Regions from separate parts of the Paraburkholderia sp. GW821-FHT02A12 genome, predicted to be linked through region 2. Evidence: predicted binding sites of a transcription regulator. Region 2 holds the regulator's gene; each other region holds the start of a gene.

Region 1 (4,181 bases), 740 kb from region 2:
AACGGGGCTAAGCCATATACCGAAGCTGCGGATGCACAGTAATGTGCATGGTAGGAGAGCGTTCCGTAAGCCTGCGAAGGTGCACTGGAAAGTGTGCTGGAGGTATCGGAAGTGCGAATGCTGACATGAGTAGCGATAAAGGGGGTGAAAGGCCCCCTCGCCGTAAGCCCAAGGTTTCCTACGCAACGTTCATCGGCGTAGGGTGAGTCGGCCCCTAAGGCGAGGCAGAAATGCGTAGCTGATGGGAAGCAGGTTAATATTCCTGCACCATTGTTAAATGCGATGGGGGGACGGATCGCGGAAGGTTGTCCGGGTGTTGGAAGTCCCGGTCCTTGCATTGGAGAAGGCGCTTAGGCAAATCCGGGCGCGGAATTCAAGGGTGCGAGGCCATTCACTTCGGTGAAGAAGCAACTGGAAGTGGTTCCAAGAAAAGCCTCTAAGCTTCAGTTTAACAAGACCGTACCGCAAACCGACACAGGTGGGCGAGATGAGTATTCTAAGGCGCTTGAGAGAACTCGGGAGAAGGAACTCGGCAAATTGGTACCGTAACTTCGGGATAAGGTACGCCCCTGTAGCTTGACTGGCCTGCGCCAGAAGGGTGAAGGGGTTGCAATAAACTGGTGGCTGCGACTGTTTAATAAAAACACAGCACTCTGCAAACACGAAAGTGGACGTATAGGGTGTGACGCCTGCCCGGTGCCGGAAGATTAAATGATGGGGTGCAAGCTCTTGATTGAAGTCCCGGTAAACGGCGGCCGTAACTATAACGGTCCTAAGGTAGCGAAATTCCTTGTCGGGTAAGTTCCGACCTGCACGAATGGCGTAACGATGGCCACACTGTCTCCTCCCGAGACTCAGCGAAGTTGAAGTGTTTGTGATGATGCAATCTCCCCGCGGCTAGACGGAAAGACCCCATGAACCTTTACTGTAGCTTTGCATTGGACTTTGAACCGATCTGTGTAGGATAGGTGGGAGGCTATGAAGCGTGAACGCCAGTTTGCGTGGAGCCGTCCTTGAAATACCACCCTGGTCTGTTTGAGGTTCTAACCTTGGTCCGTGATCCGGACTGGGGACAGTGCATGGTAGGCAGTTTGACTGGGGCGGTCTCCTCCCAAAGTGTAACGGAGGAGTACGAAGGTACGCTAGGTACGGTCGGAAATCGTGCTGATAGTGCAATGGCATAAGCGTGCTTAACTGCGAGACCGACAAGTCGAGCAGGTGCGAAAGCAGGTCATAGTGATCCGGTGGTTCTGTATGGAAGGGCCATCGCTCAACGGATAAAAGGTACTCTGGGGATAACAGGCTGATACCGCCCAAGAGTTCATATCGACGGCGGTGTTTGGCACCTCGATGTCGGCTCATCTCATCCTGGGGCTGTAGCCGGTCCCAAGGGTATGGCTGTTCGCCATTTAAAGAGGTACGTGAGCTGGGTTTAAAACGTCGTGAGACAGTTTGGTCCCTATCTGCCGTGGGCGCTGGATATTTGAAGGGGGCTGCTCCTAGTACGAGAGGACCGGAGTGGACGAACCTCTGGTGTACCGGTTGTCACGCCAGTGGCATCGCCGGGTAGCTATGTTCGGAAGAGATAACCGCTGAAAGCATCTAAGCGGGAAACTCGCCTTAAGATGAGATATCCCCGGGGCTTCGAGCCCCTTGAAGGGTCGTTCAAGACCAGGACGTTGATAGGTCAGGTGTGCAAGCGCAGTAATGCGTTAAGCTAACTGATACTAATTGCCCGTAAGGCTTGATCCTATAACAGGTGTGTCTCGACCAGAGTTAGCGCTTTAGCTGTCGGCCGGAGTTAGTGCTTTAGCACTTACTCCGGGCCCATGCAAAGCCCTTACTCTGGTCCGATCCCCGAAGGGGATGCGTGTGAACTCCAGATGGGGTAGCAGAACACACAGGTTGAGAGATCGATGTTGTGCCTCGAACAACACAACTCCCGCTGGTGAGCCTCACCAGACACTACTTCTTCCCGATTGGCGGTATTGCCCAGGGCCCCAAACCCCGCAATACGGCAACAAGTCATGCCTGATGACCATAGCGAGTCGGTCCCACCCCTTCCCATCCCGAACAGGACCGTGAAACGACTCCACGCCGATGATAGTGCGGATTCCCGTGTGAAAGTAGGTCATCGTCAGGCTCCCCAGCAGCACCAGAAACCCCACCCAGAACGGTGGGGTTTCTGCGTTTACGGCTCCGGAAACGGCAACACAGAAAGGCCGTCCATCGCCGTGCGCCTACCGCCGCACGCTGCAGCATCCCCAGCCCTCCTCGCAGCAGCCCGATCCGGCTTGCCCCATGCGTAGCCGCAGCGCCAGAAACAGCAAGCGCCGCGCAGTATAAAACCTGCAAACAACAAGCCGCGTGAGTTTCATCGCCTCCCGCATCGTGCCCCTTAAGGTCTCTCTGTGCGCACTGTGCAGCGGCATGCCGTCTTAACATCATCCTCAAAATACTGTATAAATATACAGTAAAAATCTGTCGCCTGATGCTGGCCCGATGTCGGGTGGGGCGAAGCATTACCCATTAAAAGAGCGTGTCTATGGCAGCAGCAATTCAGCTTGCGGCGACTGCACTGTCGTCGCAATTGCGGCGTCAGGTGTGGACGGGCAATGAGCTTGCCGAGGCGGACTCGCGGGTAATTTCCAGCGGCTACGCCGCGCTGGATCAGCTGCTGCCGGGGCAGGGCTGGTCGGCTGGTGGCTTGACGGAGCTATTGATCGAACATGGTGGCGTGGGAGAAGTACGCCTGCTTGCCCACACGCTTCGGCATCTCACGATACAAGCCGAACGGCATGTCATGCTCGTGGCGCCGCCTTATCAGCCCTGTGCCGCGGCGTTGAGGGCGTGGGGTGTCGATGTCGGGCGCGTCGTATGGGTGCGCTCGGAGGAAGATCAGTCTCTGTGGGCCGCCGCTCAAGCATTGAAGCAGGATGGCATCGGCGCGGTACTGGTGTGGCTGCCGAATGCGCGCGCCGATAAGATTCGGCGTCTCCAGGTGGCGGCTCAGGAATCGGCATCGCTGGCATTTTTGATTCGCCCTGTCGACGCCGCCACGCAATCCTCGCCGGCGCCATTGCGAATGATCTGCGAGCCACTTTTGCCGGCTAATGCGCAGACGATCAACCGTCGTCAATGGTTGCAGGAGATCGGTATGTCGATCGATATCTTCAAGCGTCGAGGCCCGCCGCTAGCAGAACCCCTGCGCCTCATTTTGCCGTTGCAAGACGTCGTGTTGCCGGAGAACGGAGCCGGCAGCAATCAAGGGCGAGAGATCAATCATGTTGTGGATCGCAGTCACATTGCCACTCTTGTCGCTGGAAGCGGTGAAGCCTCTCGTGCCGCTTCCGGATGGTTCGCCCGCGAAGCCGAATCAGCCTGAGCCGCGCGGCGATGCAAGCCAACGTCTCGCCAGCGAAGATGTCGGCGGCGAGCATTGTTATGCGCTGGCGGATCACGCACACATTCTGCTGCCCGATTTCGCCGCATTGCGCGCCGGTGTGCGTGCCGGTCATTCGCGCTCGTATGCATTGGCGTTGGCACCAGGTCTCAAAATGCTTGTCGCAGATAGCACCCGTGAAACTCAGGCATTCGAAGCGATGGCGCTTGCCTTGCTGATGTACACGCCGAAAGTATCGCTCGCCCACGCGCACACGTTGCTGCTGGAAGTTGGCTCCGGTTTGAGATTATTCGGCGGCTTGCGCGTGTTGTTGTCGCGAGTGTCGGCCACGGCGGGTGAGTTCGGCTATACGACGCGCATCGCGTGTGCGCCGACCGCCTGGGGTGCGTGGTTGCTGGCGCAAGCGCGCGCCAATTGTCAGGGGCATTGCTGGCATGTGGTGAAGGAGACTTCGCTTGCGCGTGTCCTCGACCGATTATCCGTGTCGTTGCTGCCGGTTGAACAGGCGCATCGCGATGCCTTCATGCAAATCGGCTGCGCTACATTGGCCGATTTGCGTCAGTTGCCACGGGCGGGCGTCGTGCGGCGTTTCGGCAGCGGCATTCTGGATCTGCAGGCGCAAGCGTATGGCACGCGTCCGGATCCGCGCGAATCGTTTCGTGCGCCGGCGTCGTTTCATGCGCAGCTGGAGTTGCCGTCGCGGGTCGATAATGCCGACGCACTGTTGTTTGCCGCGCGTCGGCTGATCGTGCAGCTGGCCGGCTGGCTGAGCGCGCAT
Region 2 (4,181 bases):
GACGCCAGCCCCATGAACCGCGTCGACCGGAAGATCAGTCGTTCAGGTCGACCGCGGCGAACTTCCATGTGAACAAACCTTCGCGCCGAAAGATCGCCGCGTAGCGCGCGTCGCCCGCGCCGTGCTGATACCTGATGACGAATTCGTTGATGCTGCGATAGCCCGCCGTGGTTTGCGGCGGTTGCGGCGGCGTGGCGCTGTTGCCCGCGTTGTCAGCCGCGCTGTGCGCTGCGGTGTTAGCCGCGCTGTTAGCCGTTTTGCCATCGGCAGGGGACGCAGGCGCATTTTCCGCGGCAGGCGGCGCGGGCGGCCGCTCGCCCGGTTCGCCACGCGGCGGCATGCCGTTCAGCAACGCGGCTACGCCGTCCGGCGTCGCGTACGCATCTACTAGCGGTCCGATCAGCGCAACGCCGATCATCGCGCCAATGGCGGCAAATGGATTGCCGTTGCCATGTGCGTCGAGTCGGCGCGTCAGCAAGCCGGTGACCTGTTGCTTCAGGCTCTCGCGCAACGCCGGAAAGTCGACATACTGATTGACGGTCTCCGCATCGCGTGCGTCTGCCGCGCGTTTCAGATTGTTCAGCGCGATATATGGCGATGCATAGCCTAATCCCAGGGCGGCCACCACTGCAATCACAATCAGAACAACGATCAGCGGCCGTGCGGCGCTGCGTTTGGTGCGTGTCGAAACTGCCATCGAGTGGAACTCTCTATCAAGGGTGGTCTAACGTGGACCGCGGCCACACGAAAACGATCCCACGCGATGCAATATCTGAAGAGATCTGGAGAGGCGCGTGCAAGGCAACAGCATGGCAATGACAGGTCAATGATATGGCAACAGCAGAGCAACTACACGCACGCCCTGCACCTGATTACTCGAACACCGCCCCGTGCACGTTGGCTTCTTCAGCGATGCAGCGGTCGATCATCCGGCATACGGCGTCTACCGTGCCGACCATGATCAGCCGCGACGGCCCGTGATAGACGCGCACCGGTGCCCGTCGCGCCGGCTCTGCCGTATTCAGCCCTGAATTCAACGACACTCGAGCGAAAGCCGGCAACGACGACGGCAAGCTCGGCGCCCGCGATGCAGGTTCGTCGAACAGCGATGGAGCGCTGGCCGTGGACGCCTCGATCAGCGAACAGGGCACCAGCTTGCGCAGATGGCGCAAACGACCGAACTGGCGAAAAGGCAGCAGGCGGGCAAGGCGTTCCATGAGTCTCTCCAGGCGATTCAACGTAGGGGCAGCGGCGCGTTAGGCGTCGGGCAAGCGTTGGTAGAAGCAGGCGCTCAGAACTCGCCGGGGCGGATCAGCCCAACAGCGATGCCTTCCAGCGCGAAATCCGCACTGCCGGTCTGAACGAAGATGTTTTCGTAATCGGGGTTTTCCGCGATCAGTTCGATGCCGTTTGGCCGACGCTTCAGGCGCTTGACCGTTACGTCGTCGCCGAGCCGCGCGATGATGATCTGGCCGTCTTTCGCTTCGCTTTTCTTTTGCACCGCGAGCAGGTCGCCGTCGAAGATGCCGGCGTCGCGCATCGACAACCCGCGAACCTTCAGCAGGTAGTCCGGTTTGCTCGAGAACAGCGCCGGGTCGCACGCATAGTGCTGCGAGATATGTTCCTGTGCGAGGATCGGGCTGCCGGCCGCGACGCGGCCGATCAGCGGCAGCGACAGCTGCATGATGCTGGGGTGCGGCAACGTGAACTGGTGCGGCGAATCTTCGGGACCCGCCAGCAGACGAATGCCGCGCGACGCACCTGCCGCGAGTTCGATCACACCCTTGCGGGCCAAGGCACGCAGATGTTCTTCGGCCGAATTGGCCGAGCTGAAACCCAGTTCGGCGGCGATCTCCGCGCGGGTGGGCGGAAAGCCGGTACGTTCGATAGCCCGTCGGATCAGATCGAAAACCTGCTGCTGTCGTGCGGTGAGTTTGGTCATGGCGCTACTGTATGTATGAACAGGTGACTGTATTTTTATACAGTATTCGATGCAATTCAAGCTTTACTTTAAGTTCGTCGTCTGGGGTGTCGCTCCGGCGTCGCAAAAGGACGCTTAAACAACCGTTTTCGTGTCGCAACGCCTTATCCAGCTGCCATTACCACTTTTACGTATTAAAGAATGAAGAAACATTATTTTTAATGATGAAAGCCCTTCGATAGACTGGCTTCCGAGTTGACGCGCTGCAGACGCAAAAACAAGACGCCGTAACGGCAACCACAACGCGGAGAAGCTGGATGAACCATCGGGGCACGGGGCTGGCAGGCAAGACCAAAAAACTCATCGCGGCGCTCGCGTTCGGCGCGGCAACCGCTGTCGGCGTGATGGCGCAGGCGCACGCCGCCGACACGACGCTGCTGAACGTGTCGTACGACCCGACGCGTGAACTGTACCAGGACGTCAATCAGGCATTCGGCAAGGAATGGAAGGCCAGGACCGGCGAATCGATCACCTTCAAGCAGTCGCACGGCGGTTCGGGCGCTCAGGCGCGCTCGGTGCTCGACGGTCTGCAGGCGGATGTCGTGACGCTGGCGCTCGCCTACGACATCGACGCGCTGGCTAACAAGGGTTTGCTGGACAAGGGCTGGCAAAAGCGTTTGCCGGACAACGCGTCGCCGTACACGTCGACGATCGTGTTCCTCGTGCGCAAGGGCAACCCGAAGCACATCAAGGATTGGGACGATCTGACCAGGCCGGGCGTGTCGATCGTCACGCCGAATCCGAAGACCTCGGGCGGCGCGCGCTGGAACTATCTGGCCGCATGGGCCTACGCCGAACATCAGCCGGGCGGCAATGACCAGAAGGCGAAGGAATTCGTCGGCAAGCTCTATAAGAATGCCGGCGTGCTGGATTCGGGGGCGCGCGGCGCAACGACCAGCTTCGTGCAGCGCGGCATCGGCGACGTGCTGATTGCATGGGAAAACGAAGCGTTCCTGTCGCTGAAGGAATTCGGTCCGGACAAGTTTGAAATCGTCGTGCCGTCGGTGAGCATTCTGGCCGAGCCGCCGGTTGCCGTGGTGGACAAGGTGGTCGACAAGCACGGCACGCGCAAGCTGGCCGAAGCGTATTTGAACTTCCTGTATAGCGAGCAGGGTCAGGAGATCGCCGCGAAGAACTTCTACCGTCCGCGTTCGAACAAGGTGCCGGCCGAGCTGACCGCGAAGTTTCCGAAGCTGAAGCTGTACACGGTGGACGATTCGTTCGGCGGCTGGGCGAATGCGCAGAAGACCCACTTTGCCGACGGCGGCGTATTCGATTCGATCTACCAGCCGCAGTAAGACTGCCAATGCCAGAAGCCGCACAGGCGGCGAGAGGCGGCAACACCTGGCCAGAAAGCGCGCCCAGTGGGCGCGCTTTCTGGCTAGCCGGACGACCGCAAAAGCACGGCAAGCATCAACCCTGAAAGAGTATCCAGCATGACGACGTGGACCTTCCGAAAACCGAGCGCCTTGCCCGGTTTTGGCCTGACACTCGGCATCACGGTGGCGTATCTGAGCCTCGTGGTGCTGATTCCGCTTGCGGCAACTTTTCTGAAAACCGCCACGCTCGACTGGAGCCAGTTCGTGCGCGCGGTGAGCTCGCCGCGCGTGCTCGCGTCGTACCGGCTGACGTTTTTCTCGGCGCTCGGCGGCGCGCTGATCAACGCGGTGTTCGGCTTCCTCGTGGCGTGGGTGCTGGTGCGCTACACGTTCCCGTTCAGGCGGCTCGTCGATGCGGTGGTCGATCTGCCGTTCGCGCTGCCGACGTCGGTGGCCGGTATCTCGCTTGCGGCGGTCTATGCGGGCAACGGCTGGATTGGGCAGTTCCTCGAGCCGCTCGGCATCAAGGTCGCCTTTACGCCGGCCGGCGTGCTGATCGCGTTGACCTTCATCGGTTTGCCGTTCGTCGTGCGGACCGTGCAGCCGGTGCTCGAAGAATTCGAGCGCGAGCAGGAAGAAGCGGCCGCGTGCCTCGGCGCGTCGCGCTGGCTGACGTTCCGGCGCGTAGTGCTGCCTGCGGTGTTTCCGGCTCTGCTGACCGGTTTCGCGCTGGCGTTCGCACGGGCGCTCGGCGAGTACGGCTCGGTGATCTTCATCGCCGGCAACGTGCCGATGAAATCGGAAATCACCTCGCTGCTGATCATCACCAAGCTCGAACAATACGACTACGCGGGCGCAACCGCATTGGCGGTGGTGATGCT
Region 3 (4,181 bases), on a different contig from region 2:
ATCTGGTTGTCCTGCAAGCGGTCGCCCGGACCCTTCACTTCGATCAGCTCGTAGCGGTGCTCGGCCGGCCAGAAACGGATCAGGTCCGGCAGACCGGAACGGTTGCCGCGGATATCGCGCAACAGACGTTCGAACCAGAGCTTCAGATGCGCGGCAGGCAGGCAATCGAGCGCCAACGCCATCAGTTCGGGCGTCAGCAAGCTCCAGAACACGAACGGCGATTGCACGCCGGCCTTGACCTCGAGGTGCCGCAGAATCGTCTCGCGATAGGCGGCGCTGTCGAGTTGCGCGAGGCAGGCGGCGAACTGTTCGGCGCGGCGCGCATGAAAATCGGGCGCATGCAGATCGGCCGGGCCGCGCTGGAACGGATGGAAAAACGCACCGGGCAGCGCCGCGAACACGGGCTCCCAGCACAGCAAACCGAACAGCGAATTGATCAGCGCGTTTTCGACGTAATGAACCGGCGCATCCTCACGACTCAGATGATCGCGGGCGACATATTCGACCGGCTGCGCAGCCTCGGGCCTCGGCAGCACCAGCGTGCTGCGCTCGACCGGCCGTGCGGCCGGCGTGCGCGCCACGAGTTCGCCACGCCGGCGTTGCAGGCGCGGCAGCATGCGCGCGATGCGCTGCGCTTCCTCTTCGCTTTCGGGTGCCGCGGCGGCTTGCGAGGCGAGCGCGAAGGCATCATCGAAACGCTCGCATTGCTCGAGCACGCGCACGCGCCGATGCCGCGCACCCGGCCACGCGCAATCCGCGTAGACGGCGAGCGCGGCGGGCCAGTCATGCCGACGCTCGCAATACTGGCCGATGCGGAACAGCAGCTTCGCGCGGCGCGTTTCGAGCCATGGGTTCGACGTTTCGACCGCGGCGACCGCGGCGACGAGTTCGCCGATGGATTCGCCGTCGGGCAGCCATTCGAGCGCTTCGCGGCATGCATGCAAAGCGAGGTAGACGTCGACGTCGGCACGTTGCTGGAAAGCTCGCGACGAAGGTCCGAACGCGACCGTCTCATACTGGAACACGCCGAGATCGGCGAGCACGAACTCCGACCAGTCCTGCTGCAAATTGCCGAAGAACATCAGGCGCAGGCGCTCGCAGAGTGGCGCGACGGCGACGTGCAGCACGGAGTCGGTGCTGGCGGCGTGCCATTCGGCGAGCGGACGCGCTGCGTCGCCTTCCGCTTCGTAAAAGGGGCGTAGCGTTTCGAGCAGGTCCGGTTTGCGCAAGCTCCGGGCGGCGGGGATCAACGCAATGGCGTCGGCGAAGATGAGCAGCAGTTCGGGACGGGTGGTGAGCGCGAACAGGTCGTCGAGCGTCAGCGGCGGCTCGGCGTCCACCCAACCGAGTTCGACGAGCGGCGCGGACGCTTGAACCGGGCAACCGATCTCGTCGTACGACAGACGGCTCGTGCGGAACAGCGTGCCCTTGCGCATCAACATGCGAACCAGCAGCGCTCGCGAGGCCTGCGGCAAAGCCGCGAAAGCACGCAGGAAGCCGTGCTCGTTCTGGTCCAGCAGATCGTCGTAGCGGGCCGCGAGCCACGCCAGCGCGCGCTCGAAATTCAGCAGATAGTAGGGAGCATTTGAAGAGGCTTCTGTCGCCACGGCACTTCCACGGAACCTGTATGTTTATACAGTGATGATATCAAACTCAGTGGAGGATTCGGGTGGCGCGGGGTGTCATCGAACGCCTGCCGCCCGCCTTTCAATGCGCTGCCAGCCGTCACACCGTCAACGACCGCACGCCCGCGTTCAGCGCGCGCCTGCCGCGTAGAAGCTCGCCAGATCGCGCTTGAGCGTATGCAGCGCGGCATCGTCGAGATAGATCATGTGGCCGCTCGGATAGTAGGCGATCCGCACGTTGGCGCGCAACGGCGCATCGATGCCCAGATGCGCCAGCGCATACTCGGTGGCATAGAACGGCGTGGCCAGATCGAAATAGCCGTTCACCGACATCACGCGAAGCTGCGGATTCTGCCGCATCGCTTCGGCCAGGTCGCCTGCCGCGTAGGGTACCGGTAACCGCTCGCCCCACCATGCGCGATGTTTCCAGTCCCATTGCTTCAGCGCGTCGTCATTGAAGACGCGATAGCGGTCGGTCGGCGTGAAGTGCAGATCCTGCGCGAAATGCTGATGAAGCGCCGCATCGAACGCGCTGGACACGCTGCTCACCGATGCATCGAAGTCCGGGCGCTCCGACACGCCGTCGTATTCGAGACCTTCGGAGCGGGCATCGTAACGGCCGATGCTGTGCGACTGATCCCGCAGCAGTTGATTGCGAAAGCGCGACGGATAGAGACGCAGCCGGCTTCGTTTCACGTACTCGACGTCGAGACCGGTGAACTCGGCGACGCGCGCCGCGACCGCATCGCGCTGTGCGTCGGGCAACGCGTCGCCCTGAGCCAGCGCCTGCGCATAAGGACCGCGCGCGAACGCGCGGGCGTCGTCGAGAAAGGCCGGCAGACTGGCCGGCTTCGGCACGATTTTGTCGTGATACCAGGCGATCGCCGCGAAGCTCGGCAGATAGCTCTCGCTCTTGAAGTCGAAGCCTGGCGAAAAGCCGGCTGAATCGAGCACGGACGACATCAGGATCACGCCGTTCAGCGCGATATTGTTTTGCCCCAGCTGATACGCGAGCATGGCGGCGCGCGCGGTGCCGTATGACTCGCCGAGCAGGTACTTCGGCGAATTCCAGCGCTGGTTGACCGTCAGATAACGGTCGATGAATTGCGAAAACGCGTCGAGGTCTTTATCGACGCCCCAGAAATCCTTACCCGTTCCGCGCCCGACCACTCGCGACAAACCCGCGCCGACGGCGTCGATAAAAACCAGGTCGGTCGTGTCGAGCAGACTGTCCGGGTTATCGCCCAACACATAGGGCGCGGGAGGCGTGCTCGCCGGACTGGCGGTGTGCGCCCGCTTCGGACCGAACGAGCCGATCATGAGAAAGACGCTGCCCGCGCCCGGACCGCCGTTGAAGAGGAACGTAACGGGCCGCGTCGAGGGCGTTTTGGTCGCGACGGTATAGGCGACGTAAAAGACACTGGCATCGGCCTGCCCGGCTTTGTTGTGCAGCAGCAGATTGCCAGCGGTCGCCGTGTAATCGATCTTGTTCCCCTTGAGCCGGATCGAATGCTGGGTCACGGACGAAGTTTCCGGCGGCACGGGGATCGCGGCCGTGTCCGGTTTTGCGTTGTGCCGCGCGCTGTCTTGCGCATTGTCTTGCGCATTGTCTTGCGCATTGTCTTGCGCATTGTCTTGCGCATTGTCTTGCGCATTGTCTTGCGCATTGTCTTGCGCATTGTCTTGCGCATTGTCTTGCGCGTCGTTTTGCGCGTCGTTTTGCGCGTCGTTCTGAGTGGCCGCGACAGAGCGTTGCGAATGCCCGGGGCGCGCTTGATTCAGGTGCGGCTCTTTCACCGGTTGGCGATTCGCTTCGGCGGGTTGACTGGCGGTATCCGCCTCAGTCCCGGGCATGACAGCCGCGGACGATGCCGCTTCGGCGGGTTGACTGGCGGTATCCGCCTCAGTCCCGGGCATGACAGCCGCGGACGATGCCGCTTCGGCGGTTTCTGCTGCGTCGGGCGTATCGTCGAGTGGGTCGAGTCGGTCGAGTGAGGCTGCCGCGCACACCTGGCTGAACACGACGGCGGCGGCGATTGTGACCACCGCGACGAGTGCGGCCGCGAAGGCCGCCGCGACCGATCCTGTGACGAGCGGCCGGTGCAACCTGATGTAGAAGCGAAGACCCATACTGTTCTCCGTTGCGAGTCGAAGCGCATCGTTCCGGCCTACCCCATCCGCAACGCCTCGACAAACCCCGCAATCCGCTCACAAGCGTCAATCAATCGAGCTTCATCGACCACAAACCCCAACCTGACAAACCCGTCGGCGGTTTCGCCGAAAGCGCTGGCATCCAGCAACGAAACCCCTTGCGCACGAAACAGCTGCCAGGTGAAATCATAAGTATCGAGCCCCGTCCCGCTTACATCGACCATCATGAACATGCCGGCTTCCGGCAGCAAACACCGCAACCCCGGCACACAATGCAAGCGCTCGAACACCACGTCGCGCCGCCGCCGGTAAATCTCACGCATTTCGGCGACAATCGGCGCCTTGTTCTGCAACGCCGTCAGCGCGGCCTGCTGAATAAAGCCCGGCAACCCGTACAGCATTGCC

Evidence for each region. Region 2 encodes LexA, which represses DNA repair genes until DNA is damaged. Its sites were predicted from a motif close to ACTGTATNNNNATACAGT; they were not measured.
Region 1: imuA (translesion DNA synthesis-associated protein ImuA) is a predicted target of LexA. The motif match lies at 2,458-2,475, and genes of this name have one in related genera.
Region 3: AC07WT_RS31820 (VRR-NUC domain-containing protein) is a predicted target of LexA. The motif match lies at 1,623-1,640, and genes of this name have one in related genera.

What each region holds. Positions count from the first base shown of each region.
Region 1 is NZ_JBWKWA010000001.1:3,257,932-3,262,112, reverse strand. It holds rRNA gene AC07WT_RS14795 (23S ribosomal RNA) at 1-1,752, shown strand, start outside; rRNA gene rrf (5S ribosomal RNA) at 2,031-2,143, shown strand; gene imuA (translesion DNA synthesis-associated protein ImuA) at 2,546-3,385, shown strand; gene AC07WT_RS14780 (Y-family DNA polymerase) at 3,285-4,181, shown strand, end outside.
Region 2 is NZ_JBWKWA010000001.1:2,514,347-2,518,527, reverse strand. It holds gene AC07WT_RS11335 (universal stress protein) at 1-2, shown strand, start outside; gene AC07WT_RS11330 (DUF2939 domain-containing protein) at 35-697, opposite strand; gene AC07WT_RS11325 (hypothetical protein) at 873-1,217, opposite strand; gene lexA (transcriptional repressor LexA) at 1,292-1,942, opposite strand; gene AC07WT_RS11315 (sulfate ABC transporter substrate-binding protein) at 2,239-3,279, shown strand; gene cysT (sulfate ABC transporter permease subunit CysT) at 3,418-4,181, shown strand, end outside.
Region 3 is NZ_JBWKWA010000002.1:2,317,055-2,321,235, forward strand. It holds gene AC07WT_RS31820 (VRR-NUC domain-containing protein) at 1-1,607, opposite strand, end outside; gene AC07WT_RS31825 (S10 family peptidase) at 1,755-3,755, opposite strand; gene AC07WT_RS31830 (pyridoxal phosphate-dependent aminotransferase) at 3,794-4,181, opposite strand, start outside.